One region of the Streptomyces sp. NPDC036813 genome, then DNA from elsewhere that is predicted to be linked to it. Evidence: riboswitches for the same ligand, from Rfam matches in the RefSeq annotation. Region 1 holds a riboswitch; the other holds the start of a gene.

Evidence for each region. A riboswitch is a leader RNA that binds a small molecule or an ion and turns the genes downstream of it on or off. The one in region 1 is predicted to bind cyclic di-AMP.
Region 2: it holds a riboswitch for cyclic di-AMP, as region 1 does, so the genes downstream of both, ACZ67Q_RS25890 (transglycosylase family protein) here and ACZ67Q_RS27355 (C40 family peptidase) in region 1, are expected to answer to the same signal.

The regions. Positions count from the first base shown of each region.
Region 1 is NZ_JBVJPV010000014.1:113,798-122,209, reverse strand. Features, by position in the region: gene ACZ67Q_RS27365 (ATP-dependent Clp protease proteolytic subunit) at 1-501, shown strand, start outside; gene ACZ67Q_RS27360 (hypothetical protein) at 510-815, shown strand; cyclic di-AMP (ydaO/yuaA leader) riboswitch at 1,192-1,325, shown strand; gene ACZ67Q_RS27355 (C40 family peptidase) at 1,329-1,802, shown strand; gene ACZ67Q_RS27350 (ATP-binding protein) at 2,111-2,584, opposite strand; gene ACZ67Q_RS27345 (helix-turn-helix domain-containing protein) at 2,797-3,654, shown strand; gene ACZ67Q_RS27340 (DUF397 domain-containing protein) at 3,664-3,894, shown strand; gene ACZ67Q_RS27335 (8-amino-7-oxononanoate synthase) at 3,937-5,064, opposite strand; gene bioB (biotin synthase BioB) at 5,211-6,467, shown strand; gene ACZ67Q_RS27325 (adenosylmethionine--8-amino-7-oxononanoate transaminase) at 6,460-7,740, shown strand; gene bioD (dethiobiotin synthase) at 7,742-8,412, shown strand, end outside.
Region 2 is NZ_JBVJPV010000013.1:82,737-102,308, reverse strand. Features, by position in the region: gene ACZ67Q_RS25935 (hypothetical protein) at 1-571, opposite strand, end outside; gene ACZ67Q_RS25930 (N-6 DNA methylase) at 870-2,906, shown strand; gene ACZ67Q_RS25925 (hypothetical protein) at 3,011-3,628, shown strand; gene ACZ67Q_RS25920 (protein kinase domain-containing protein) at 3,646-5,157, shown strand; gene ACZ67Q_RS25915 (glycoside hydrolase domain-containing protein) at 5,241-6,071, shown strand; gene ACZ67Q_RS25910 (SurA N-terminal domain-containing protein) at 6,267-6,911, shown strand; gene ACZ67Q_RS25905 (nucleoside triphosphate pyrophosphohydrolase) at 7,012-8,067, shown strand; gene ACZ67Q_RS25900 (cytochrome P450 family protein) at 8,064-9,365, shown strand; gene ACZ67Q_RS25895 (transglycosylase family protein) at 9,493-10,566, shown strand; cyclic di-AMP (ydaO/yuaA leader) riboswitch at 10,750-10,918, shown strand; gene ACZ67Q_RS25890 (transglycosylase family protein) at 10,922-11,635, shown strand; gene eno (phosphopyruvate hydratase) at 11,916-13,211, shown strand; gene ACZ67Q_RS25880 (FtsB family cell division protein) at 13,349-13,825, shown strand; gene ACZ67Q_RS25875 (DUF501 domain-containing protein) at 13,848-14,396, shown strand; gene ACZ67Q_RS25870 (Ppx/GppA phosphatase family protein) at 14,393-15,334, shown strand; gene ACZ67Q_RS25865 (PRC and DUF2382 domain-containing protein) at 15,466-16,395, shown strand; gene ACZ67Q_RS25860 (NAD(P)/FAD-dependent oxidoreductase) at 17,042-18,430, shown strand; gene ACZ67Q_RS25855 (Uma2 family endonuclease) at 18,605-19,234, shown strand; gene ACZ67Q_RS25850 (class I SAM-dependent methyltransferase) at 19,355-19,572, shown strand, end outside.

The sequences.
Region 1 (8,412 bases):
ATCGACGACGCCGCGGCGTGCGATGTCATCGCGCAGCTCATGCAGCTGGAGCACCGGGACCCGGACCGGCCCGTGCAGCTCTACATCAACTCGCCGGGCGGCTCGTTCCAGGCGATGACGGCGATCTACGACGCGATGCGGTACGTCGCGTGCGAGGTGGAGACGTACTGCATGGGCCAGGCGGGCTCGTCCGCCGCGGTGTTGCTGGCCGCGGGCGCGCCGGGGCGCCGGTTCGCGCTGCCGGGCGCCCGGATGGTGATGCGTCAGCCCGCGTTGCCGGAGCCGGTGGAGGGGCAGGCCAGTGACCTCGCCCTTCAGGCCGCGGAGTTGACGCGCATCCGGGCGACCCTGGAGGAGATGCTCGTCCGGCACACCGGGCGCAGCCGGCGGCAGGTCGGCGCGGACATCGAGCGCGACCACGTCCTCGACGCGGCCGGGGCGCTGGCGTACGGGCTGGTGGACGAGATCATCACCGTCCGCGCGCAGCCGGGCGGGAGGTGAGCCGTCCGATGCTGCCGGATCTTCCGCCGCTGCCCGCCCTCACCCGGGCGGAGGGGGAGCTGATCGACCGTTACCTGGAGGTCGTGGACCTGCTCGGCCGGATCAACCCGGCCTGTCCCGGCGACACCTACCGGGGGCTGCGGGCCGCGCAGGCGCTGGTGACCAAGGCGGTGGCGCTGCGCGACGCGCTGACGCTGATGCACCAGCGCGGCGAGAGCGAGCTGCACGCCGGCACCCTGGCACGCGCGTTGCGGGTGCTCGACGGCGAGCGCCGCACGGCGCGGGTCACCCTGCCGCCACCGGCGGGGAGTTGAGCCGAGGGCCGAGCGGGTTCAAACGGACCGAACGGCGTACCCCCCATCGGCCTATCCGAACGCCTTTTTTTCGGGGGTCCGAGTTGCGTGACCGGCGGGACGAGAGGCCGGAATGAAGTGTTCCGCCGCTGGTCCGGGGCTCGCCGGATCAGTGAACACCCCACCGAACACAGGGCTGTCCACCCGAACGGGTGAGTGGTGAGGAACCCCACAAATACCCGTTTCCGTTGGGATTTTCGGACAGTTGTGGGCCAAGATCCCTGACTGACGACAAGCCCCCGCCGCAGCGGCGGGGCGATCCGGGCGGACGCCGAGTCCTGCCGCCGTCCGGATGACCGGTCGACAGGAGTGGATCGGCAGGAGTGGAGGACCCAAGCACGACGGGTCGCCGGAACGGTCATGCCACGACCGGGCCGAGCAGCCCTTGGGGTGAAGCCGCGTCAGCGGCCGGGCTACTTCGCCAGCCCGAATCCGACAGGTCATCCTTCACAGGCGGCTGACGAAGGGTTGCGCATGACTGCGCTCAATCGTGTCCCGTCGCTCATGGCCCGGGCCGGTACGGCTTCCGCCCTGACCATCGCCGCGGTGGGCGGCTCGATCGTGGTCCCGGGCCTCGCCTCGGAGGCCGCCGCCGCGACGCCGGCGACCAAGGCGCTGCAGATCGCCGCGTCCAAGAAGGGCGCGCCGTACCAGTGGGGCGCCACCGGGCCGCGCCGGTTCGACTGCTCGGGACTCACGCTGTACTCGTTCAAGAAGGCGGGCAAGAAGCTGCCGCGCACGGCCGCCCAGCAGTACAACAAGACGCACCACATCCCGGCCCGCAGCCGTAAGGCCGGTGACCTGGTGTTCTTCCACTCGGGGTCGAACGTCTACCACGTCGGCATCTACGCCGGGAAGAACAAGATCTGGCACGCCCCGAAGACGGGCGACGTGGTGCGCCTGCAGAAGATCTGGACCAAGAGCGTCTGGTACGGCCGGGTGAGCTGACCGACGCCCCTCCTCGGCACACGGCCCTCACGCGGCCACGAGCCCGACGGCACGGCCCTCAGCGGCCGCTGTCGGGCCGAGGAGGGCCGTCAGCGGGCTCCAGCGGCGGCTGCCGGGACAAGGCCGGGGTGGCCGCGGGCCAACGGCGCCAACGGCGCCAACGGCTCGGGCATACGGGTGAGCGGGTGTCACGCCCTGGGGCCCCCGTCGCCGAGGCTCACGGCGTGCGTTCGGCGGCGGTGCCGCCGGGGGCGGTCCGGTGGGCGCGGTGTGACAAGCCCGCGGGAGTCGTCCCGGAACCGAACGGTTCAGCAGGGCTGCGGTTTTGGTTCTGTCTGTTGCGTCGAGGGGACCGGCTCGGGCGGGAGTGCCCAGGGCAGTTCGATGGCGACCGTCTTGCCGCCCTCGCGGGTGGGGCGGACGCGGAGTCTGCCGCCGCACTCGGCGGCCAGCCAGCGGATGATGACCATGCCCCGGCCGTTGTCCTGCTGGACGGCCGCGGGCAGCCGCTTGGGAAAGCGGGGGTGGCTGTCCGTGACACCGATGCGCAGCAGCTCGTCGCGGTCCAGGGTGACGTCCACCGTGAACGTCGGGGATTGCCCGAACGTGTGCTGCACGGAGTTGGTGGCCAGTTCGGAGACGATCAACCGGATGCTGTCCGCCAGCTCCGCGTCCGACGGCAGACCCCATTCCGCCAGGGTGCCGGCCACGAAGCCGCGGGCCGCGGACACCGAGGCCGGATCGCTCGGCAGAGTGACGGATGCTTCCAGGTGGTCTGCCATGGCGACGTCGTCCCTTTCCCACGGGACCGCAGTCCGGCACGGAGCCGGTGGTTCGAGTACGGTCCCGGACTGGTGCTTCGCCGCCAGACTGCCATCACCACGCCGGTCACGGAGGCGATCCACCAAGATATGCATATATCTGTCGCTCGAAGCGGTGAACTCTGCCACGGCAGACCGTATCCGGGCGGCTCGGACGGAGTAAGGAGGGGCGCATGCAGCACGGTCCCGCGGTGCGCCGCCGGAAGCTGGGCGCCGAACTGCGCGCGCTGCGCGCCCGGGCGGGACTCACCAGCGGGGAGGCCGCCCGGCTGGTGGGCTGGCACCAGTCGAAAGTCAGCCGGATCGAGACCGGCTCGAGTGGCGCGAAACCGTCCGATGTGCGGTTACTGCTGAACGCGTACGGCGTCGAGGACGACGAACTGCGGGACCTGCTGCTGGTGTTGGCCGGCTCCCAGGTCGGCGGCAGGGAGCACTGGTGGCACGCCTACCGCGGGGTGCTGCCGCCCACGTACCGCGACTTCATCAGTCTGGAGTCGCAGGCCAGCGCGATGCGCACGCTGGAGACCTCGGTCGTGCCGGGGCTGCTGCAGACGCCCGCCTACGCCCGCGCGGTGACCCGGGCGGCCGTCGGCGCGGTGGACGAGGAACGGCTGGACGCGCTGGTGGAGGTGCGTCTGGCCCGCCAGGACGTGCTGCACGCGCCGCGTCCGCTGAAGCTGAGCGCCGTGCTGGACGAGGCGGTGCTGCGCCGGGAGGTGGGCGGTCCCGAGGTGATGGCGGAGCAGCTGCGGCGGCTGCTTCAGGCCGCACGGCTGCCGCAGGTGCGGTTGCAGGTGTTGCCGTTCTCCGCGGGGGCGCATGTCGGCATCACCGGGCCTTTCGTTATTTTCTCATTTCCGAGCACTTCTGATCTGGACGTGGTTGTTCTCGACCACATGACGAGTAGCCTCTACCTCGAACGGAAAGAAGACCTCCGGGCCTACGCGGAGGCCTTCAACTCCCTTCGGATCCACGCCCTTTCCCCCGAGGACTCGTTGGATTTCATCGCCTCACTAGGTGACGGCGCGTAAGGAGGCACCATGACCGCACTGCCTCGCACCATCCCTTTCAGTACCGATCTGCACGGCGTGCGCTGGCTGCGCAGCAGCTACAGCACCGGAGCGAACAACTGCGTCGAGACGGCCCGGCCGGCCTCCGGGCACTGGGCCGGGCTGCTCGCCGTACGCGACTCCAAGGCCCCGGACGGGCCCGCGCTGCTCTTCTCCCCCGGGAGCTGGGCGGCGTTCACCGCCGCCGTGCGCCGCGACTGAGCACGGCACACCCCGGGCGAGGGCACGGCCGTGGACGCCGACTCATGGCCGCGTCTCGCCGATCACCCGTACAGCGCGTTCGATCTGATCTTCGGTCAGGTCCGCACGGGCGGTCAGCCTGAGCCGTGAGATGCCGTCGGGCACGGAAGGAGGTCGGAAACAGCCCACAGCCAGGCCGGCCGTCCGGCAGTCGGCCGCCCAGCGCACGGCCTGCTCCGGGGACGGAGCGCGCACCGAGACCACGGCGGCGTCCGGCCGTACCGCCTGATGACCCGCGGCCGTCAGCCGGGCGTGCAGCTCTGCGGCCACCGCGCGGGCCCGTGCCGCCCGCTGCGGCTCGCGGCGCAGCAGCCGCAGGGCCGCGAGGGCGGAGCCCGCCGCGGCCGGGGCGAGCCCCGTGTCGAAGATGAAGGTCCGGGCCGCGTTGACCAGGTGGTCGATCACCCGTGCGGGCCCCAGGACGGCGCCGCCCTGGCTGCCGAGCGACTTCGACAGCGTCACGGTCACGACCACGTCGTCCCCGCCGGCGAGCCCCGCCGCGTACGGCGCGCCGCGCCCGCCGTCACCCAGGACGCCCAGCCCGTGGGCGTCGTCGACCACCAGGCCGGCGCCGAATTCCCGGCAGGCGACGGCCAGTTCGGCCAGTGGGGCGGCGTCGCCGTCCACCGAGAACACGGTGTCGGAGACGGCGATCGAGGTGCCCTCATGGGTGCCGAGCGCCTTGCGCACGGCGTCCGGTTCGGCGTGCGCGACGACCTGCGTGGTGCCGCGGGCCAGCCGGCAGCCGTCGATCAGGGATGCGTGGTTGCCCGCGTCGGAGACGATCAGCGAGCCGTGCGGGGCGAGTGCGGTGACCGCGGCGAGGTTGGCGGCGTAACCGGAGGAGAAGACGAGCGCGGCCTCGAAGCCGCAGAAGTCCGCGAGCTCGCGTTCCAGCTCGGTGTGCAGCTCGGTCGTACCGGTGACCAGGCGGGAACCCGTCGCGCCGCCGCCCCATGTCCGGGCGGCCCGTGCCGCGCCCTCGGTGACCTCCGGATGGCGGGCCAGACCCAGGTAGTCGTTGCTCGCCAGGTCCAGCAGCGGCGTGTCGGCGGGGCGGGGACGCAGGGTGCGCACGAGTCCCGCACGGCGGCGCGCGTCCGCCTGCTCGTCGATCCAGCCGAACGCCATGGGTCCTCCGGGATTTTGTAGGCAGTGCACAGACACTAGCGGGACACACCGCAGCTCAGGATGTGGCAATACCCACACCTCGAACGGCCTTGTTTGTGCGAACTCTCCTTGGCCTGGCCTACCCCCGTAAGACAGGATCAGCTCCCATGGACCTGCTGAACACGCTGGTGGACAAGGGACTGCGGCGCGAGCTGCCGACCCGCGAGGAAGCCCTGGCCGTCCTCGCCACGACCGACGACGAACTGCTCGATGTGGTGGCCGCGGCCGGCAAGGTACGCCGGCACTGGTTCGGCCGACGGGTGAAACTCAACTACCTGGTCAACCTCAAGTCCGGCCTGTGCCCGGAGGACTGCTCGTACTGTTCGCAGCGCCTGGGGTCCAAGGCCGACATCCTGAAGTACACCTGGCTCAAGCCCGACGAGGCCTCCCAGGCCGCCGCCGCGGGTCTGGCCGGCGGCGCCAAGCGGGTGTGCCTGGTGGCCAGCGGGCGCGGCCCGACGGACCGGGACGTGGACCGGGTCTCCGAGACCATCAAGACGATCAAGGAGCAGAACGAGGGCGTCGAGGTGTGCGCCTGCCTCGGTCTGCTCTCCGACGGCCAGGCCGAGCGGCTGCGCGAGGCGGGCGCGGACGCCTACAACCACAACCTCAACACGTCCGAGGGCACGTACGCGGACATCACGACCACGCACACCTACGCCGACCGGGTCGACACGGTGACCAAGGCGCACGCGGCGGGCCTGTCGGCCTGCTCCGGTCTGATCGCCGGCATGGGCGAGAGCGACGAGGACCTGGTGGACGTGGTCTTCTCGCTGCGCGAGCTGGACCCGGACTCCGTTCCGGTGAACTTCCTGATCCCCTTCGAGGGCACCCCGCTGGCCAAGGAGTGGAACCTCACCCCGCAGCGCTGCCTGCGCATCCTGGCGATGGTCCGCTTCGTCTGCCCGGACGTGGAGGTCCGTATCGCGGGCGGCCGCGAGGTCCATCTGCGCACGATGCAGCCGCTGGCGCTGCACCTGGCCAACTCGATCTTCCTTGGCGACTACCTGACCAGCGAGGGCCAGGCCGGTAAGGCCGACCTGGAGATGATCGCGGACGCCGGGTTCGAGGTGGAGGGCGCCGGCGAGGTGACGCTGCCGGAGCACCGGGCGGGCGCGGCCGGCGGCTGCGGGTCGCACGAAGCGGCAGGTGGCTGCGGTTCCGACGCGGCGGCGGGCGGCTGCGGTGGCCACGAGGGCGCGGAGGGCTGTGGGTCGCACGCCTCGGCCGGCGGCTGCGGATCGCACGAAGGCGCCGGGATCTGCGGTACGGCCGCCCCCGCGCCGGCGGCGAGCGAGCCCCGTACCGACCTGGTCGCCGTGCGCCGGCGCGGCGCGGGAACGGACCTCGCGCCCAATGCCTGACCTGAGCGTGCCCGAGCTGCTGGAACTGGACCGGCGGCATGTGTGGCATCCGTACGGCCCGATGCCCGGGCAGACCGAACCGCTCGTCGTCGAGGCGGCGAGCGGGGTCCGGCTGAAGCTCGCGGACGGCTCGGGTGAACTGGTCGACGGCATGTCGTCGTGGTGGTCTGCCATCCACGGCTACAACCACCCGGTGCTCAACGAGGCCGCGACCGAACAGCTGGGCCGGATGAGCCATGTGATGTTCGGCGGGCTCACGCACGAGCCCGCCGTGCGGCTGGCGAAGCTCCTTGTCGACATGTCGCCCGACGGCCTGGAGCACGTCTTCCTCGCCGACTCCGGTTCGGTGTCCGTCGAGGTCGCGGCCAAGATGTGCCTGCAGTACTGGCGTTCGCTCGGGCGCCCCGAGAAGCAGCGGCTGATGACGTGGCGCGGCGGCTACCACGGCGACACCTGGACGCCGATGTCGGTGTGCGACCCCGAGGGCGGCATGCACGAGCTGTGGTCCGGGGTGCTCCCGCACCAGGTCTTCGCCGACGCGCCGCCCGCCGACCACGACGAGGCGTACGCCGAGCACCTGCGCGCGACGGTGGAGCGCCACGCCCATGAACTCGCCGCCGTCATCGTCGAGCCGGTGGTGCAGGGCGCGGGCGGCATGCGCTTCCACTCCCCCGCCTATCTGCGGGTGCTGCGCGAGGCGTGCGACGCGCACGACGTGCTGCTGGTGTTCGACGAGATCGCGACCGGGTTCGGCCGTACGGGCGCGCTGTTCGCCGCCGACCACGCGGCGGTGTCCCCGGACGTGATGTGCGTCGGCAAGGCGCTCACCGGCGGCTATCTGACGATGGCGGCGACGCTGTGCACCGCGCGCGTGGCGGACGGCATCTCGCGGGGCGAGGTGCCGGTGCTGGCGCACGGGCCGACCTTCATGGGCAACCCGCTCGCCGCGTCCGTCGCCTGCGCCTCGATCGAGCTGCTGCTCGGGCAGGACTGGCTCGCCGAGGTCAAGCGGATCGAGTCGGGACTGCGCGAGGGTCTCGCGCCGGCCCTGGACCTGCCCGGCGTACGGGACGTGCGGGTCCTCGGCGCGATCGGCGTCGTCCAGCTGGACCACCCGGTGGACATGGCCGCCGCGACCCGCGCCGCGGTGCGGGAGGGCGTGTGGCTGCGGCCGTTCCGCGACCTGATCTACACGATGCCGCCGTACGTCACGTCGGACGCGGACGTGGCACGGATCTGCCGTGCGGTGTACGCGGCGGCCGAGGAGGGATGACATGCCGGTACTGGTGATCTCGGGCACGAACACGGATGTCGGCAAGACGGTCGCGACCGCCGCGGTGGCGACCGCGGCCCTCGCGGCCGGCCGCTCGGTGGCCGTGCTGAAGCCCGCGCAGACCGGGGTGGGCCCCGACGAGCGCGGGGACGCCGACGAGGTGGCGCGGCTCTCGGGCGGCGTCACGGTGGCCGAACTCGCCCGCTACCCCGAGCCGCTGGCGCCGGCCACCGCCGCGCGACGGTCCGGACGGGCGCCGCTGCATCCGCAGGAGATCGCCGAGGCGGCCGCCAAGCTGGCCACCGAGCACGATCTGGTGCTGGTGGAGGGCGCGGGCGGGCTGCTGGTGCGGTTCGACGCGGCGGGTGGCACGCTCGTGGACGCGGCGGCGCTGCTGCGCGCGCCGGTGCTGCTCGTGGCCTCGCCGGCGCTCGGCACGCTGAACATCTCGGAGCTGAGCGCGCGGGAACTGCGGCGACGGGACGTGGAGCTGCTCGGCGTGGTGATCGGCAGCTGGCCGCGCACGCCCGACCTGGCCATGCGCTGCAACCTGGAGGACATGCCGGTCGTGGCCGGCGCCCCCCTCCTCGGCGCCCTGCCGGAGGGCGCGGGCGCCCTGTCCCCGGCCGACTTCCGCACGGCGGCTCCCGGCTGGCTGGCCCCGCGCCTGGA
Region 2 (19,572 bases), on a different contig from region 1:
GCTCCCAGTAGCAGGAGTCGTCGGTGTTGCCGGTGGACCGGTAGGTGCCGGGGGCGATGTCGGTGCCGACCTTGAACATGCCGCCGTCGCCCTTCATCGCGGTGGCGGGCGTGCCCTTGGCCCCCGCGTCGACCCCCGCGTCGACGGCCTCCCAGTCGTGGCAGCCGGTGGACTTGAACAGCTTGTCGCCGGGCTTGACCGTCACGTAGCTGGTGCCGGTGACGTTGTCGTTGGCCAGGATCGCGCCGGTCTCGCCGGAGGCGTCCTTGGCCCGCTCCCAGTAGCACATGCCATCGCTGTTGCCGCTGGTGCGGTAGGTGCCGGGCTTGATGTCGGAGCCGACCTGGAACTCGCCGTCCCCGTCGAACGCGGCCTTCTTCTCCTCGGCCGCCTCGGCCCCGGGCTTCTGCGCGCCGGACCCCTTGCCCCCCGCGCTCTGCCCGGCGGAGGCCGACGACCCCTTGCCCTTGCTGCCGGAGTCGCCGCCGTCGCTGCCGGCGTTCGCCGACACGGCTCCGATGACGACGATCCCCACCACGGCGCCCAGCGCGACCTTGGCCTTCGTGCCCATGACTGTGTCCCCCCTCGGACGGTGTGACCGCCCCTCGTGGGGCGGCCGTTCGTTCGCTGGGTCAATAAGAGCATGCGCTGTGAACCGAGTCAACACGATTCACGGCGTGAGTCGTGTACACGACTGTTAAGCGTTGGATCTTGCGTTCGTCGGTATCCTCGGCGTCACAGGCGTGGCCGTACGGGGCGGTCGCGCAGCGTGGACGAGGGGAGCGCGGCCGGTGCGGGACAAGGCGGCAGACGACGAGACGAGCGGGGCCGGCGGACGCACACCAGCGCCGTCCGCAGGGGCGGCCCACATCGCCGACAGCGCCACCGAGGTGACCGCCGCCGGCATCGCGCGCCTCGCCGGCGTCGGCCGCGCCGCCGTCAGCAACTGGCGCCGCCGGCACGCCGACTTCCCCAAGCCCGTCGGCGGCACCGAGACCAGCCCGTCCTTCGCGCTGGCCGAGGTCGAGGGCTGGCTGCGCCGTCAGGGCAAGCTCGCCGAGGTCCCGCTGCGCGAACGCGTCTGGCAGCAGCTCGCCGGCCATCCCGAGGGCCCCGTCGCCGCCCTCACCCACGCCGGCTGCGCCCTGCTCCTCCTCCACGACCGCCCCACCGTCTGGCTGGACATCAGCGCCGGCTCCGACGAACGCCTGGCCGCGATGCTGCCGCCGGCCCTGGAGCAGGTCCTCACTCCGCGCTTCACCGGCCCGCAGAGCCCCGCGCCCGCGGTGCGCACCCCCACCGCCCCCCAACTGCTGCCCTCCATGCCCCTGTTGCGGGGCGCCGCGGAACTCGCCGCCGAACTCGGCGCCCGGCATACCTTCGAGTTCCTGCTCGGCCGGCACCTCGACGCCAACCCGCGCCAGTACACGCTCACCCCCGCCGAACTGGCCTCCCTCATGGCCGACCTGGCGGGCGGCGCCCGCACCGTCCTCGACCCGGCCTGCGGCACCGGCGCCCTGCTGCGCGCCGTCACGGCGCGCCCCGGGCAGGAGCTGTACGCCCAGGACAGCGCCCCCGAGCTGGCCGCGCTCACCGCGCTCCGGCTCGCCCTGCACTCCCCGGCCGCGGTGCGCGCCGCCGCCGGCGACACCCTGCGCGCCGACGCCCACCCCGCGGTGCGCGCCGACGCGGTGCTCTGCCATCCGCCGTTCAACGAACGCAACTGGGGCCACGACGAACTCGCCTACGACCCGCGCTGGGAGTACGGCTTCCCGGCCCGCGCCGAGTCCGAGCTCGCCTGGGTGCAGCACGCGCTGGCCCGGTTGCGCGACGGCGGCATCGCGGTGCTGCTGATGCCGCCCGCCGCCGCCTCCCGCCGCTCCGGGCGCCGCATCCGCGCCGACCTGCTGCGGCGCGGCGCGCTGCGGGCCGTGATCGCCCTGCCGGTGGGCGCGGCACCGCCGTACAACATCCCGCTGCACCTGTGGCTGCTGCGCCGGCCCGCCGCCGTGACCGCGCAGCCCGAGGTGCTGCTCGCCGACGCCGGGCAGTTCGCGGGGGAGGGGCGCGGCGGACCCGACTGGCAGGCCGTACGCGAGGCGGTGCTGGACGTGTGGGCCGCCTTCGACCGCGCGGGCGGCCTCGAGGAGCGGCCCGGTCTGGCCCGCTCCCTGCCCGTCATCGACCTCCTCGACGACGACGTGGACCTGGCGCCCGCCCGCCATCTGCCGCCCGCGACGCCGGCCGACGGCGCGGGGGCGCTCGCGGCGGTGGGGGAACGCCTCGGCGAGACGCTGCGCCTGGTCGGGGAGCTCACACCCGCGCCCGTCGACGCGCCCCGGCGTACGCGCTGGCCGCTCACCACCGTGGGGGAGCTCGCACGCGGCGGCGCCCTGGAGATGCGGACCGGCGGCAACGGCGGCCCCACGCGCGTGCGGGTGCTCACCGACCACGACGTGCTCGCCGGGACGGCACCCTCGGGCTCCCTGCCGGAGAGCGACGAGGAGGCGGTGCTGACGGAGCCGGGTGACGTGGTGGTGCCGGTGGTCGGCGGCGGCGCGGTGGCGCGCGTCATCGACGAGGAGACCCGGGGCGCCGCCCTCGGCCGCAACCTGGTCCTGCTGCGCCCCGACCGGCAGGCGCTCGATTCGTGGTTCCTCGCCGGGTTCCTGCGCGGCACCGCCAACAACCGCCAGGCGAGCAGCTACGCCTCCACCGCCACCCGGCTCGACGTGCGCCGCCTGCAGCTGCCCCGGCTGCCGCTGGAGGAACAGCGGCGCTACGGCGAGCGGTTCCGCGCCCTCGAGGAGTTCGAGCGGGCGCTCAGGCACGCGAGCCGGCTCGGCGAACAGCTCGTGCGCGGCATGTACGACGGGCTGACGGACGGCACGGTCGCGCCGGAGTGATCAGTGTGACAACGGTTCGGTACAACCCGTGCCGTGTTGTCCGTGTCGGCCTATACGCTCGGACCGGAACCGCGTTTGTCCCCACCAGGCCTTCAGGAGCAGCCATGCCGGGCCACGGCTATGCCCCGCCATCTTCCCGTCGACCCTCGACCGGGGTGCTGGTCCTGCTGCGCGTGCTCTTCGTGGCGGTGGCGGTCCTCAGTATCGGATTCCTCGCGTGGGTGGCGCCGTTGCGTGCGGCGATCGTGACCCGCAAGCGGGGCGACTGGTGGGTCTTCGCGGGCTCGGTGGCCGTTCTGGTCCTCTGCTTCAGCCTGTTCGCCACCGACCACACGGATGACTTCAGCACGCCCAAGGGCACCGCCGGCATGATCATCCTGCTGCTCAACATGGCGGCCTGCGCGGGCTACTACCTGTACGCCGACATACGTCACCACCGGCCCCACCCCACCGGCCATCCCGTGCCCCCGGCGCCCGCCGTGAACTACGGCTACCCGCAGCCCCCGTCGCCGTACGCGGTGACGCTCCCGCAGACGCCCGCGGCGCCCCTCGCCACCCCGACCCCGCCGCTCCCGCAGACGCCCGCGGCGCCCCTCGCCACTCCCACCCCGCCGCCCCCGCAGCGCCCCGCGCCCGCCCGGATCGACCAGGTGCGCGCCGAACTCGACGAGCTCAGCGACTACCTGCGGCGCGGTGACGGCCACGGCGAGGGCGGAAGGTGACCGTGACGACGGGGCGGATGATCGCCGGCCGTTACGAACTGGCCGCTCTCCTCGGCCAGGGCGGCATGGGCCAGGTGTGGACGGCCTACGACCGCAGGCTCGACCGGCGCGTGGCCGTGAAGCTGCTGCGCCCCGACAAGGTCGCCGGTCAGGAGGCCGACGAGCTGCGCCGCCGGTTCCTGCGCGAGTGCCGGGTGACCGCGCAGGTCGACCATCCGGGCCTGGTGACCGTGCACGACGCGGGCAGCGAGGGCGAGGAGCTGTTCCTCGTCATGCAGTACGTCGACGGCGCCGACCTCTCCGACCACCTCGCCGAGCACGACCCGTACCCGTGGCCGTGGGCCGTCGCCGTGGCCGCGCAGCTGTGCGCCGTGCTGAGCGCCGTGCACGCGGTGCCGATCGTCCACCGCGACCTCAAGCCGCGCAACGTGATGGTCAAGCAGGACGGCACGGTCACCGTGCTCGACCTGGGCGTGGCCTCCGTGATGGACAGCGACACCACGCGCCTGACCCACACCGGCTCACCCATCGGCTCGCCCGCCTACATGGCCCCCGAGCAGGCGATGGGCGGCGCGGTCGGGCCGTACACCGACCTGTACGCGCTCGGCGTGCTGCTGCACGAACTGCTCAGCGGGAACGTCCCGTTCGCCGGTTCCACCGCGCTCGGCGTGCTGCACCGGCACCTGTACGAACCGCCGGTGCCGGTGCGCCGGTTCCGCCCCGAGGTCCCCGAGGCACTGGAGACGCTGGTGCTGCGGCTGCTCGCCAAGGACCCGTTGCACCGGCCCGCGTCCGCGCAGGAGGTGTACGAGCAACTGGTGCCGCTGCTGCCCGGGCGCGGCATCCCGAGCGGGGCGCCGCTGGACCCCACGCGCCCCTTCCTGCGTCCGCACGCCCCCTGGCCGGACCGTGCCCGTACCCCCGCGCCGCGGCCGTCCCCGGCCGCCGATCCTCCCGTCGCCGGGAAGCCCGATGTGGCCGCCGCCGTCGACGAGGTCAAGCGCCTGCTCGGGCAGGGCCGCATCACGCAGGCCGTCGACATCCTCGGCGCGATCCTGCCCGTCGCGGCCGGGGAACACGGCGAGCACTCGCCGGTCGTACGGACCCTGCGCAAGCAGTACGCCGCCACGCTGATGGACGACGGCCAGTACCGGCGAGCACTGCCCGAACTGCGCCGCCTGGCCGACGAACGCGCCGCCGAGGCCGGGGCGTCCGACCCGCAGTCCCTGCGCTTCCGCTACGACGCGGCCCAGTGCCTGGAGCAGCTCGGCGAACCGGGGGCCGCCCTCGCCGAGTACCGGGCGCTGCTGCCGTACTACGAGAACCAGTACGTCTCCGGCGACCCCGCGCTCGCCCACGAGCTGCGCCGCCGCATCGGCCATCTGCTGCTCGCCCTCGGCGACCGGCCCGCCGCGCACGACACGCTGATGCGCCTGCTGCACGACGTGGAGCGGCTCCACGGCCCAGGGCATCCGCTGGCCGCGGACGTGCGCCGCACCCTGCAATGGCTGGGGCAGGTGCGGGGCTAGGCGCGGCACGGGTTACCGTACGAGCCGCTCGTGGGTGTCGGGGACACCGAGCGGTCACGTACATCGAAGGGGTGGGTTCAGCCGTGTCCAGCCATCGTCAGTCCAAGAAGCGCAGATACCTCTCGTGGGCGGTGGCGGGTGCCGCCGTCGTCGCCGGGGGCGGGATAGCCGCCCAGCAGTCCATGGCGGCCACCGCCTGGCCCGCGCAGAAGACGTACACCGGCCGGGCCTTCGACACCTGCACCGCGCCCTCGCTCAGCGCGATGAAGGCCTGGCGCGCCGACGGCTACTACGGCGGCGCCGCCGTCTACATCGGCGGCAAGAACCGCGGCTGCAGCCAGCCCAACCTCACCGCGTCCTGGGTCAAGTCGGTGAACGCCCAGGGCTGGAAGCTCATCCCCCTCTACGTCGGCGCCCAGCCGCCCTGCCAGACCAGCCGCAACCCCGAGAAGCTGACCGCCGCCACGGCCGCCTCCCTCGGCGCGAGCGACGCGGGCGACGCCGTGGCCAAGGCCGCCGCGCTCGGCATGAAGGCCGGCAGCGCGATCTACCTCGACATGGAGCCGTACGACATCACGAACAAGTCGTGCAACGACGCCGTGCTGACGTACGTGCGCGCGTTCACGAAGGGGCTGCGGGCCAAGACCTACCGGGCCGGTTTCTACGGCTTCACCAGCTCCAGCGCCAAGGCGATCGCCACGGCCGCGAACAAGACGGACCTGCCGGGCAACCTCTGGTACGCGCTGTGGGACAAGAAGGAGACCACCACCGCGGACTGGCCGTGGGGCGCGTCGCAGTTCACCGACCACAGCCGCGGCCACCAGTACCTGGTGAACAGCAAGGAGACCCGGCGCGGCTACACGATCACCGTGGACCGCGACGCGTGGGACGCGCCGGTGGCCATCGTCGGCTGACCGCCTTGGCCCGGGGAGCGCGCGGCGGTGCCTGAAGTGGCGGTGAATCGTTGGTCGAATGGGTTGGCCTCAGCAGCCCCACTGCCTACCATCGATCACCGCAAGACTTTGTGCGCCCGCCCGTCGCCCGACCACCACCCCTGGTGGAGGCGCTGCGCGCCGCACCTGTTATTGCAATCTCCTCGGGAGGTTCCCTTGCACCGCCGCCGTCGCACCGCGCTCCTGCTGTCCGCCGCGATCGCCGCGGCCCCTTTGCTCACCGCATGCGGAAGCGACTCGCATCCGGGTGCGGCGGCCGTCGTCGGTGGCCGGAAGATCACGGTCTCGCAGCTCGAGGACCGGGTGAACGAGGTCCGGGCGGCGCAGCGCGCGGCGGCGGGCGACCAGGCGAACTACGCGCGCGTGGTGTCCGGATCCGGCAACCTCACCCGGCAGACCCTGCACAGCATGGTCCTGGACCAGGTGCTGCACCGCGCCGCGCAGGACGAGGGTGTCGCCGTCACGCGACACGACGTGCAGCAGCTGCGCGCAGGCGTGGAGCAGCAGCTCGGCGGGGCCAAGGCGCTGGAGACGACCTGGCTGCGCGAGTACGGCATCCCGCCGCAGCGCGTCGACGACAACCTGCGCCTTCAGGTCGAGGCCCAGAAGCTCGCCGCGAAACTGGGCACCGACACCAACCAGCCGGCGTTCTGGAAGGCCCTGTCGACGGCGTCGCGGGAACTGGGCGTCGACCTCAACCCGCGCTACGGCACCTGGGACGCCCAGAAGGTCGGCCGCGTGGACGCGAAGACCCCGTGGGTCAAGGACGTGACGGCGGCGGCGCCCCAGCAGCCTGCGTAACGGCCCCTTCCCCGACCCTCTCCGGGCGGATCATCACACCGCGACCCCACCCTGTGGACAACCGACGGAGACATCTCCCGGCGCGCGGTACGTTCGAAGCGTGAACGCACCGCGCCCCGAAGACTCCGCCGCCCCCGGCCGTATCGTCCTGCTCACCACCAGCCACCGCGTTGCGCCGGGTCTGCTGTCCTGGCCCGCCTGGCAGGCGCTGCGGGAGGCCGACCGGGTGCTGTGCGCCGACGCCTCCCACCCCCAGCTGCCGTACCTGCGGGAGGCGGGCGTCGTCGTCGAGGAGGCCGCGCCCGGCGCCGACGAGCTGCTGGACGCCTGCGCCGGCGGTCGTACCGTCGTGGTGGTGGCCGGCGGCGAGGGCGAGCCGGCGCTGACCGACGGCCTGGCCCGGCTCGCCGGCTCCGGCCGCGTCACGATGCCGGAGCTGGAGCTGCTGCCCGCCTCCTACGACCTGCCCGGCGCCCGCCTGCTCGACCTCGTCCAGGTCATGGACCGCATCCGCGTCGCCTGCCCGTGGTCCTCCCGGCAGACCCACGAGGGCCTGGCGAAGTACGCCATGGAGGAGGCGTACGAGCTGGTCGAGGCCATCGAGGACGGCGACCGCGACGAGCTGCGCGAGGAGCTGGGCGACGTGCTGCTCCAGGTGGTCTTCCACGCCCGCATCGCCGAGGAGGACCCCGAGGCCCCCTTCTCCATCGACGACGTGGCCGGCGGCATCGTCGCCAAGCTCATCCACCGCCACCCGCACGTCTTCGGGGACGCCACCGCCACCACCCCCGAGGAGGTCAAGGCGCACTGGCTGCGCACCAAGGCGCAGGAGAAGCGGCGCGCCTCCGTCACCGAGGGCATCCCGCTGCACCAGCCCGCCCTCTCCCTGGCCGCCAAGCTCGCCGCCCGCACCCGCACGGCCGGCCTGGACGTCCGGCTGCCGCAGGGCGACGGCATCGGCTACCAGCTCCTTGCGCTCGCCGCGCGCGCCGAGACGGAGGGCGTCGACCCGGAGACGTCGCTGCGCGCGGCGGCCCGCGCCTACCGCGACGCGATCCGCGAGGCGGAGGGCGTCGCCCCCGGCGCGTCGGCCGCGGTGCCCGCCGCCCACCGCGACGCGGAGGCCCACCCGGATCCGGATACGGTCGAGGAGTGACCGAGCAGCTCCGCCCCGACGAGACCGCCCCCGAACTCTTCACCTGGGAGTTCGCCGCCGACCCCTACCCCGCGTACGCCTGGCTGCGCGAGCACGCGCCCGTGCACCGCACCCGGCTGCCCAGCGGGGTGGAGGCCTGGCTGGTCACCCGGTACGCCGACGCCCGGCAGGCCCTCGCCGACCAGCGCCTGAGCAAGAACCCGGCGCACCACGACGAGCCGGCGCACGCCAAGGGCAAGACCGGCATCCCCGGGGAGCGCAAGGCGGAGCTGATGACGCACCTGCTGAACATCGACCCGCCGGACCACACCCGGCTGCGTCGGCTGGTCAGCAAGGCGTTCACCCCTCGCCGGGTCGCCGAGTTCGCGCCGCGCGTGCAGGAGCTGACCGACCACCTCATCGACGGCTTCGCGCAGCGCGGCTCCGCCGACCTCATCCACGAGTTCGCCTTCCCGCTGCCCATCTACGCCATCTGCGACCTGCTCGGCGTGCCCCGTGAGGACCAGGACGACTTCCGGGACTGGGCCGGGATGATGATCCGGCACGGCGGAGGGCCCAGGGGCGGGGTCGCCCGGTCGGTGAAGAAGATGCGCGGTTACCTCGCCGAACTGATCCACCGCAAGCGGCAGGCCCTGCCCGCCGAACCCGCACCCGGCGAGGACCTCATCTCCGGCCTGATCCGCGCCTCCGACCACGGCGAGCACCTCACGGAGAACGAGGCGGCGGCGATGGCGTTCATCCTGCTGTTCGCCGGTTTCGAGACCACCGTCAACCTCATCGGCAACGGCACCTACGCCCTGCTGACCCACCCCGGACAGCGGCACCGGCTGCAGGACTCCCTCGCCCGGGGCGAGCGCGCGCTGCTGGAGACGGGCGTGGAGGAGCTGCTGCGCTACGACGGCCCCGTGGAGCTGGCGACCTGGCGGTTCGCCACCGAGCCGCTGACCGTCGGCGGGCAGGACATCGCCCCCGGCGATCCCGTGCTCGTCGTCCTGGCCGCCGCCGACCGCGATCCGGAGCGCTTCCCCGAGCCGGACCTGCTGGACCTCGCCCGCCGTGACAACCAGCACCTCGGCTACGGTCACGGCATCCACTACTGCCTGGGCGCCCCGCTGGCCCGCCTGGAGGGTCAGACCGCCCTCGCCACCCTGCTCACCCGGCTGCCCGACCTCCAACTGGGCGCCGAACCAGCCGACTTGCGCTGGCGCGGTGGACTCATCATGCGGGGTCTGCGGCAGTTGCCCGTGACGTTCACGCCCGCGCCCGCACAGAAAACTGACACATCTTCAACTATGTGATCTTCACGTGATCTGCGCGGCATGAACTTGTGACTGGCGATCGTCTGCCGATACGTTCACTCGTCAGCGCGACGCCGGTGCCTCAAGGCGCCGCGCCGGTCAGTGCTGTCTCGCGAAAGGTCACCGCATGCTCTCCGGGAACGGTCGACACCGTCGCCCCCGTCAGGCTCCGGCCCTCCTCGTCACGGCCGGAGTGACCGGCTCCGCCATCGCCATCCCTCTGCTCGGCGCGGCGAGCGCCCACGCGGCCGACGGCGCGACGTGGGACAAGGTGGCCGAGTGCGAGAGCGGAGGCCGCTGGAGCGACAACCCCGGGATCGGGCTCTACGGCGGCCTGCATCTGTCGCAGGAGGACTGGGAGGGGCACGGCGGCCTGGAGTACGCGGCCCGGCCCGACCTCGCGAGCCGTTCGCAGCAGATAGCCGTGGCCGAGAAGGTCCTCGCCGACCAGGGTGTCGGCCACTGGACGCTGTGCGGGCTGACCTCGGGCCTGTCCGGCGACACCTCCGCACCGGACGTCGACACGGGGGTCGCGGGCGACACGTCGGGCGGCGGCTCGGCGGCCGGCGGCTCCACCACCGGCTCGGGCTCCTCCGGTCCGACCGGGACCAGCACTCCGTCCGACTCATCCGCTTCGGCCGGTACCTCCGGATCCACCGGTACCTCCGGATCATCCGGTTCGGTGGACTCGCCCGGCTTGCCCGACTCCTCCGGTGCGCCGTCCGGGACGCCCTCCACGGGCACCCCCGCGCAGCCCTCTGACGGGTCGTCGTCCGCCACCCCGTCCACGGGGGGCGCGGCCGAGTCCGGCGCGCCCGGAACGTCCGGGCCCGGCACCTCGCAGCCGTCCGGCAGCGCGTCCGCAGGTGACGCAAACACCGACGATCCGGACAACCTGCGCCAGATCGTCGGGGATTCGGGGCTCGTCGACACCGGTGCGGTGGACGGCGGCGGCCGCCACCGCGGCGCCAGCGCCACGGAGGACGCCGCCGAAGTGAGCGCGGCGCCCGCCTCGGGCCGGCATGCCTCGCGCTACACAGTGCGCGACGGGGACAGTCTGACGTCCATCGCCGACTCCCTTGGCGTCGAGGGCGGGTGGCGCGCGCTGTACGCGGAGAACCGGGACGCGATCGGGGCCGACCCGGGCCGCATCGTCCCCGGTCAGACCCTGCTTGTCGGTGGCGAAACGGGCGAAAAGTAGCGGGAGTTGACGCCCCGTTTTGAGACTGATGTCCGCTTTGGTGAAAGTGTGGGATGAGTCTCAGAAGCCGTGATCGTCTTTGAAATTCGGCCGATCGCCTGTCTACGGTCATGACCGCTCGCCATCGCGAGCCCCGGCCGGCCGCAACGCCGAATCCTGCCAGCGGCCGCACGGGAACAGTCGTCGCTCAACGCGCCGCAGGCAGGAGCGGGGGACCCAAGGTAAGCGCCGTGCCCGGCAGTTGAGCCGGAGCGGCTAGGGGTGAAGCCACGCCTCCCAGGGGAGGGGTGGCCGGGCAACTCAACCGGCCCGAACCCGACAGCTCACCTCGCAGGCGTCGGTGAGGGGATCCACCATGCTGTTTTCCGGCAAGGGCAAGCACCGTCGTCCCTCCAAGACCACCCGTGTCATCGCGCTCGCCGGTGTCACCGGCGCGGCCGTCGCCGCCCCGCTGATGGCGGCCGGCAACGCCTCCGCCGCCACCACCTCCGAGTGGGACGCGGTCGCCCAGTGCGAGTCCGGTGGCAACTGGTCCATCAACACCGGCAACGGTTACTACGGCGGCCTGCAGTTCTCCGCCTCCACCTGGGCCGCGTACGGCGGCACCGCCTACGCCCCGCAGGCCAACCAGGCCAGCAAGTCCCAGCAGATCGCCGTCGCCGAGAAGGTCCTCGCCTCCCAGGGCAAGGGCGCCTGGCCGGTCTGCGGCACGGGCCTGTCGAACACCCCGAACAACGGTGGCGGCTCCTCCAGCTCCTCCCAGAGCGGCGGCTCGTCCTCCCAGGGCACCACCACGACGCGCTCCAGCGAGCAGCAGAGCGCCTCCCGCTCCAGCGAGCGCCCGGCGCAGACGCCGAAGAAGCAGAGCACCAAGACCGTCACCACCCCGACCGGCAAGAAGGTCAAGAAGGGCGACGGCGAGTACAAGGTCGTCACCGGTGACACCCTCAGCTCCATCGCCGAGAAGCACCACGTCGCCGGCGGCTGGAAGAAGCTGTTCGACCTGAACAAGGACATCGTCGCGGACGCCGACCTCATCTACCCGGGCCAGCAGCTGCACCTGAAGTAAGCGGCAGCGGGCCGGCCAAGGGCCGCTCCCCGTCCCCACGGGCTCCCCGTCCCGGTGCGTGTTCCCCCGTACGCACCGGGACGGGGTTTTTTCTGCCGTCCGTTCTCCGGACGTTCAGCCGGAACGCCACCCCCCTTTGTTCCGACGGTGAACAATGGGTACGGTCTGTCTGTCCACGGGCCGGGCGGTCGGCTGGCCGATGGCCCCGGGGCGGTTAGGCTCTAGTCGCAAGGCTCACCAGCCCCGCACTTTCAGCGTCACATCCACGAAGGAGATGCTCGTGCCGTCCATCGACGTCGTCGTAGCCCGGGAAATCCTGGACTCCCGAGGCAACCCCACGGTCGAGGTCGAGGTCGGCCTCGACGACGGCAGCACCGGGCGTGCCGCCGTTCCGTCCGGCGCCTCGACGGGCGCCTTCGAGGCCATCGAGCTCCGCGACGGCGACTCCAGCCGTTACCAGGGCAAGGGCGTCGAGAAGGCCGTGCTGGCCGTCATCGAGCAGATCGGCCCGGAGCTGGTCGGCTACGACGCCACCGAGCAGCGCCTGATCGACCAGGCCATGTTCGACCTGGACGCCACCGACAACAAGGGCTCCCTCGGCGCCAACGCCATCCTCGGCGTCTCGCTCGCCGTCGCCCACGCCGCCTCCGAGGCCAGCGACCTGCCGCTGTTCCGCTACCTGGGCGGTCCGAACGCGCACCTGCTGCCGGTGCCGATGATGAACATCCTGAACGGCGGCTCGCACGCCGACTCCAACGTGGACATCCAGGAGTTCATGATCGCCCCGATCGGCGCGGAGTCCTTCTCCGAGGCCCTGCGCTGGGGCGCCGAGGTCTACCACACCCTGAAGAAGGTCCTGAAGTCCAAGGGCCTGTCCACCGGCCTCGGCGACGAGGGCGGCTTCGCCCCGAACCTCGGCTCCAACCGCGAGGCCCTCGACCTCATCCTCGAGGCGATCAAGGAGGCCGGCTACACCCCCGGCGAGCAGATCGCCCTGGCCCTCGACGTGGCCGCGTCCGAGTTCTACAAGGACGGCTCCTACGTCTTCGAGGGCAAGAACCGCTCGGCCGAGGAGATGACCGAGTACTACGCCGAGCTGGTCGAGGCCTACCCGCTGGTCTCCATCGAGGACCCGCTGTTCGAGGACGACTGGGCCGGCTGGAAGACCATCACCGCCAAGCTCGGCGACAAGGTCCAGCTCGTCGGTGACGACCTGTTCGTCACCAACCCCGAGCGTCTCCAGCGCGGCATCGACGAGGGCGCCGCCAACGCGCTGCTCGTCAAGGTCAACCAGATCGGCTCGCTCACCGAGACCCTGGACGCCGTCGAGCTGGCCCAGCGCAACGGCTACAAGTGCATGATGTCCCACCGCTCCGGCGAGACCGAGGACGTCACCATCGCCGACCTCGCTGTCGCCACCAACTGCGGCCAGATCAAGACCGGCGCCCCGGCCCGCTCCGAGCGCGTCGCCAAGTACAACCAGCTGCTGCGCATCGAGGAGATCCTCGACGACGCCGCGGTGTACGCCGGCCGCAGCGCCTTCCCCCGCTTCCGCGGCACGGTCTCCAAGGGCTGAACAGACGGCTGAGCCCGAGGCCGGCCCCGAAGGCTGGGCCAACCTGGCGTAAGGCTTAGCCAGTCGTACGTACGTCCCCGTACTCGGTCCCGTACCGTGTCCGGGGACGTACGCGCGTGTGAAACGGGAGGATGGCCATGGCGGTGAAGGACCGGGACCGTTTCTCCACCGCGACCAGGATCCGGCTGCTCGGCGAGCAGACCGCGGCCCGCGTCTACCGTTCCCAGACCAAACGGCAGGCCCGCCGCTCCCGGCTCACCGGCCGCGCGGCGCTGCTCGCGCTGGTGGTGTGCACGCTGATCGTGGCGCTCGCCTACCCCATGCGCCAGTACGTCTCGCAGCGCGCCGAGATCGCCGACCTGGAGCGCCAGAAGCAGCAGGCCGCGCAGCGTGTGGAGCAGCTGCGCGACCTCAAGGCGCGCTGGCAGGACGACTCCTTCGCCGAGCAGCAGATCCGCAAGCGGCTGCACTATGTGCTGCCGGGGGAGACCGGTTACGTCGTGGTCGACCCGGACGCGGCCACGCAGGCCCACACCGACGCCGGCTCGACGGACCGCCCCTGGTACTCCAACGTCTGGGACGGGGTCGACAAGGCCGACGCCTCCGACCAGTAATTCGACAAGAGAGAACTTCGTAGTGGAAACGCCCCCGCCGTCCACCCCGCGCACCGAGCCCACCGACGCGGACGTCGAGGCCTTCAGGCAGCAGCTCGGCCGGCCGCCGCGCGGGCTGCGCGCGATCGCCCACCGGTGCCCCTGCGGGCAGCCCGATGTCGTGGAGACCGCCCCGCGCCTGCCGGACGGCACGCCCTTCCCGACGCTGTACTACCTGACCTGCCCCCGGGCCGCCTCCGCGATCGGCACCCTGGAGGCCGAGGGCGTGATGAAGGAGATGACCGAGCGGCTGCAGACCGACCCGGAGCTGGCCGCCGCCTACCGCGCCGCCCACGAGGACTACATCCGGCGCCGGGACGAGATCGAGGAGCTGACCGGCTTCCCGAGCGCCGGCGGCATGCCGGACCGCGTGAAGTGCCTGCACGTGCTGGTCGCCCACTCCCTGGCCGCCGGACCGGGCGTCAACCCGCTGGGCGACGAGGCCATCGCGATGCTGCCCGAGTGGTGGCGCAAGGGTCCGTGCGTGACGTCGGCACAGGACGGCGCCGAGACCGAGGAGGACGCCAAGTGACCCGTGTCGCCGCCATCGACTGCGGTACGAACTCCATCCGCCTGCTGGTCGCCGACTGCGACCCGAAGAGCGGCGAACTGGTCGACCTGGACCGCCGTATGACGATCGTGCGGCTCGGGCAGGGCGTCGACCGCACCGGCCGGCTCGCCCCGGAGGCGCTGGAGCGTACCTTCGCCGCGTGCCGGGAGTACGCGGAGATCATCAAGGAGCACGGTGCCGAGCGGCTGCGCTTCGTGGCCACCTCCGCCTCCCGAGACGCGGAGAACCGCGACGAGTTCGTGCGCGGCGTGATGGACATCCTCGGCGTGGAGCCGGAGGTCATCACCGGTGACCAGGAGGCGGAGTTCTCCTTCACCGGCGCGACCAGGGAGCTGGCCGAGCACGAGCACCTGGACCGTCCCTTCCTGGTGGTGGACATCGGCGGCGGCTCCACGGAGTTCGTCGTCGGCGAGGAACACGTGCGCGCGGCCCGCTCGGTGGACGTCGGCTGTGTGCGGATGACGGAGCGGCACCTGGTGGCCGGCGGGGCGGTCACGGACCCGCCCACCGAGGAGCAGATCGCGGCCATGCGGGCCGACATCGAGGCCGCCCTCGACCTCGCCGAGGCAAGCGTGCCGCTGCGCGAGGCGCGGACGCTGGTCGGGCTCGCCGGGTCGGTGACGACCGTGTCGGCGATCGCCCAAGAGCTGCCCGAGTACGACTCGGCGCGCATCCACCACTCCCGGATCTCCCGCGACAAGGTCCGCGAGATCACCGAGTGGCTGCTGCACTCCACGCACGCCGAGCGCGCGGCTGTGCCGTCCATGCACCCCGGGCGGGTGGACGTGATCGCGGCGGGCTCCCTGGTGCTGCTGTCGATCATGGACCGGATCGGTGCCGAGGAGGTCGTGGTGAGCGAGCACGACATCCTGGACGGCATCGCCTGGTCCGTGGCGTGACGACAGAACACTGATGTGCACAGAGGGCACTTACGAAAAGTATGTGCCCTCTGTTGCTGTTGGTTTGTTTCGCCCTTTTTGTGATGGTGAACCCGCCAGGGGAGTCGCTCCGCGAGAAGGGTGAGACAAACATGATCACCAGAGAGCAGATCCCCTCGGTCCTGGACCACCCGGTCCTCGGTGAGGACGGGAAGAAGATCGGCGAAGCCAAGCACGTCTTCCTCGACGACACGACCGGTGCGCCGGAGTGGGTTTCGGTCAAGACCGGCCTCTTCGGCAGCAGCGAGTCCTTCGTACCGATCCGTGACGCCGCGGTGGTGGACGGGCACACGGAGGTCCCGTACTCCAAGAGCAAGGTCAAGGACGCCCCGCACGTCGACGTCGACGGCGGCGGCCACCTTTCGGAGGACGAGGAGCACCGGCTCTACGACTACTACGGCCTCGACTGGGACGAGTCCTGGTCCCGCGCCAACCGGCCCGGCGAGGGCGGCTGGGCCCACCAGGCGGGCACCGCGGGCGCGGCAGGCGCCGCGGGTGCGGCAGGCGCCGCGGGTATGGCGGGTGCCGGGGGCGCGGCGGGTGCCGCCGGCGCGGCGGAGGGCCGTGCGGCAGCCGGTGCGCGCAGGGGCCCGGACGACGACGCGATGACGCGCTCCGAGGAGCACATGCACGTGGGTGTCGAGCGCCGTGAGGCGGGCCGCGCCCGGCTGCGCAAGTACGTCGTCACCGAGGAGGAGGAGCGCGTCGTACCGCTGCGGCACGAGGAGGTGCGCGTCGAGCGGGAGCCGATCACCGAGGCGAACCGCGACGCCGCGCTGTCCGGGCAGGAGATCGGCGAGGCCGAGCACGAGGTGGTGCTGCACGAGGAGCGGCCGGTCGTGGAGACCGAGGCCGTGCCGGTGGAGCGGGTGCGCCTGACCACCGAGGAGCACACCGGGCAGGAGACCGTGCGCGGACAGGTGCGCAAGGAGCGCATCGAGAGCAGCGCCGAGGAGGCCGACGAGCCCCGCGACCGCATGGGCCGCGACGACAGCGGCGGCATGGGCCCGGGCCACCGGTAGGGATCCGGCGCCGGAAACCGCCCGGGGTGCCGGCGGGCAACGGCCGCCGGCACCCCGGGGGCGCCGTGGCGAGGGCCGGCCTCCGCTGGGTGCGGCCGCGACAACGCCCCCGGGGGCGCGGGGAACCGCGCGACCGGCCCCGGCCGGCCCGCACCCGCACCCGCCGACATCCGCACCCGGCAGACGCGCCGGCGTCTCCCGGGCGCTCCCGCAGGACGCGATCACTCCTGGTCAGCGTCCTCCCCTGAGCGTCCGCGGCCACGCCTGAGCGGCCCAGGAGAACCGTCGGATGACACCTCGTCGGGAAAGTTCGTGAAGTTCTTCACAAGGAATTCCGTTCCGCAAGCCCCCTGAACGCCTTCGGATCACCCCTCCGGGGGCCGAACTCGCCTTTGAACATGTTCAGAAGGGGTGGACGACGCGCCTTCGGATCACGCGTCCCGCAGGGCCTGACACCTCGCTCACCGTGCCGTCCGACGCCCAGAGAGGCAGCTCACGCGGCATTGACAACGGGTTGTACCGGACAACGGTTCCCGTCGCCCGGCATGACCTGCGTCACGCGGGCCGCGGAGTGTAGCACAGGTACCGTCGGAGCTTGTGAAGGGGCGCACGAGCCACCCCCCCAAGCGGGTGGATACTCGATGCCATGAGCACCACGGAGCGTCCCAGGATCCTCGTAGTAGGCGGTGGGTACGTAGGCCTGTACGCAGCTCGGCGCATCCTCAAGAAGATGCGCTACGGAGAGGCGACCGTCACGGTCGTCGACCCCCGGTCGTACATGACCTACCAGCCCTTCCTCCCCGAAACCGCCGCCGGCAGCATCTCCCCGCGCCACGTCGTCGTCCCGCTGCGACGTGTGCTTCCCAAGGCGGAGGTCCTCACCGGCCGGGTCACCACCATCGACCAGGACCGCAAGGTCGCCACGATCGCCCCGCTGGTGGGCGAGGCGTACGAGCTGCCCTTCGACTACCTGGTCATCGCGCTCGGCGCGGTCTCCCGCACCTTCCCGATCCCCGGCCTCGCCGAGCAGGGCATCGGCATGAAGGGCATCGAGGAGGCCATCGGCCTGCGCAACCACGTGCTGGAGCAGCTCGACAAGGCCGACTCCACGACGGACGAGGAGATCCGCCGCAAGGCGCTCACCTTCGTCTTCGTCGGTGGTGGCTTCGCCGGCGCCGAGACCATCGGCGAGGTCGAGGACATGGCCCGGGACGCGGCCAAGTACTACACCAACGTCTCCCGCGAGGACATGCGGTTCATCCTCGTCGACGCCGCCGACAAGATCCTTCCCGAGGTCGGACCGAAGCTCGGCCAGTACGGCAAGGAGCACCTCGAGTCCCGCGGTGTCGAGGTCTACCTGTCCACCTCCATGGACTCCTGCGTCGACGGCCACGTGGTGCTGAAGAACGGCCTCGAGGTCGACGCCAACACGATCGTGTGGACCGCCGGCGTCAAGCCCAACCCGGTCCTGGCCCGCTACGGCCTGCCGCTGGGCCCGCGCGGTCACGTCGACTGCGCGCCCACGCTCCAGGTGCAGGGCACCGACTACATCTGGGCCGCCGGCGACAACGCCCAGGTCCCGGACCTCGTCGGCCGCAAGGCCGGCAACGAGAACGCCTGGTGCCCGCCGAACGCCCAGCACGCGCTGCGCCAGGCCCGGGTGCTCGGCGACAACGTCCTCTCCGGCCTGCGGGGCTTCCCGCAGAAGGAGTACAGCCACGCCAACAAGGGCGCGGTGGCGGGTCTCGGCCTGCACAAGGGCGTCGCGATGATCGTCATGGGCAAGATGAAGATCAAGCTCAAGGGCCGTCTCGCCTGGTACATGCACCGCGGCTACCACGGTCTGGCGATGCCGACCTGGAACCGCAAGATCCGGGTCTTCGCCGACTGGACCCTCGGCATGTTCCTCAAGCGCGAGGTCGTCTCCCTCGGTGCGCTGGAGTCCCCGCGCGAGGAGTTCTACGAGGCCGCCAAGCCGGCCCCGGCTCCCGCCCCGGCCGCCGTGAAGACCGAGGAGAAGGCCAAGGCCTCCTGACCCTCGCGGTCGAGCCGCCTGACCCTCCCGGTCAGCTGCTGAACACCTCGAAGGGGCCGCCCGCCATCCGTGGTGCGGGCGGCCCCTTCGGCGTTCCGGGACATGATCACTCGTTGTGATGACGTCGGCCGATCTCCACGGCTACCGTGGACGGGCAGGCCGAGAATCCCGTCCATGGGAGGAATCATGACCGCCGAGCCCGTTGCCGAGCCGACCTCCGCGCCCGGCCGCCGCTGGCCGGTGCCGCCCCGGGACGGATACACCGTGGACGACCTGTTCACGTTGCCCGACCTCCCGCCGCACACCGAGCTGATCGACGGGAGCCTGGTCTTCGTGAGTCCGCAGCGGCGTTTCCACGCCAAGATGATCGAACTGCTGCTGAACGGCCTGCGCCGAACGATCCCGGACGACCTCAAGGTCGAGCGCGAGATGACCGTCGTCCTGGACCGCCGCAACGGCCCTGAACCCGACCTGTGTGTCGTGCGCGCGGATGCCGTCACCGACGAGCTGGAGCAGACCCGTTTCGAGGCCGCCGACCTCGTCCTCGCCGTCGAGGTCGTCTCCCCGGACTCCGAGGCACGTGACCGCGACACCAAGCCCCACAAGTACGCCGCCGCCGGCATCCCGCACTTCTGGCTGGTCGAGGCCTCCGGCGCGGGCAAGCACCCCGTCGTGCGCACCTACGAACTCGACCCGGTGTCCAAGACGTACGCGCTCACCGGCACGCACCGCGAGCAGCTCAAGCTCGCCGTGCCCTACGACGTCGAGATGGACATCACCCTCGACGCGCTCCGGGAGCTCTGACGACCCGCCCCTTAGGAGGGTTTACCCAGCCGTGACGCGCGTGGGGGACTGCGGCGCCGCCGCGTAGGTGTTTACGTGGTGCACGACATTCCGGGATCGCTTGTCACGGAGGTGTTGCACATGGCCGACGCCGCGCTGCGGCTCACGCGCCTGCTCGAGCAGTTGCTGGGAGTGCCGCTCCCGGTCCGTATCCGCGCCTGGGACGGCTCACAGGCCGGTCCTCCCGGCGCCCCGACGCTGGTCGTGCGCAACCGTCGCGCGCTGCGCCGGCTGCTGTTCAAACCGGGCGAACTGGGCCTGGCCCGCGCCTGGGTGGCCGGCGACCTGGAGATCGAGGG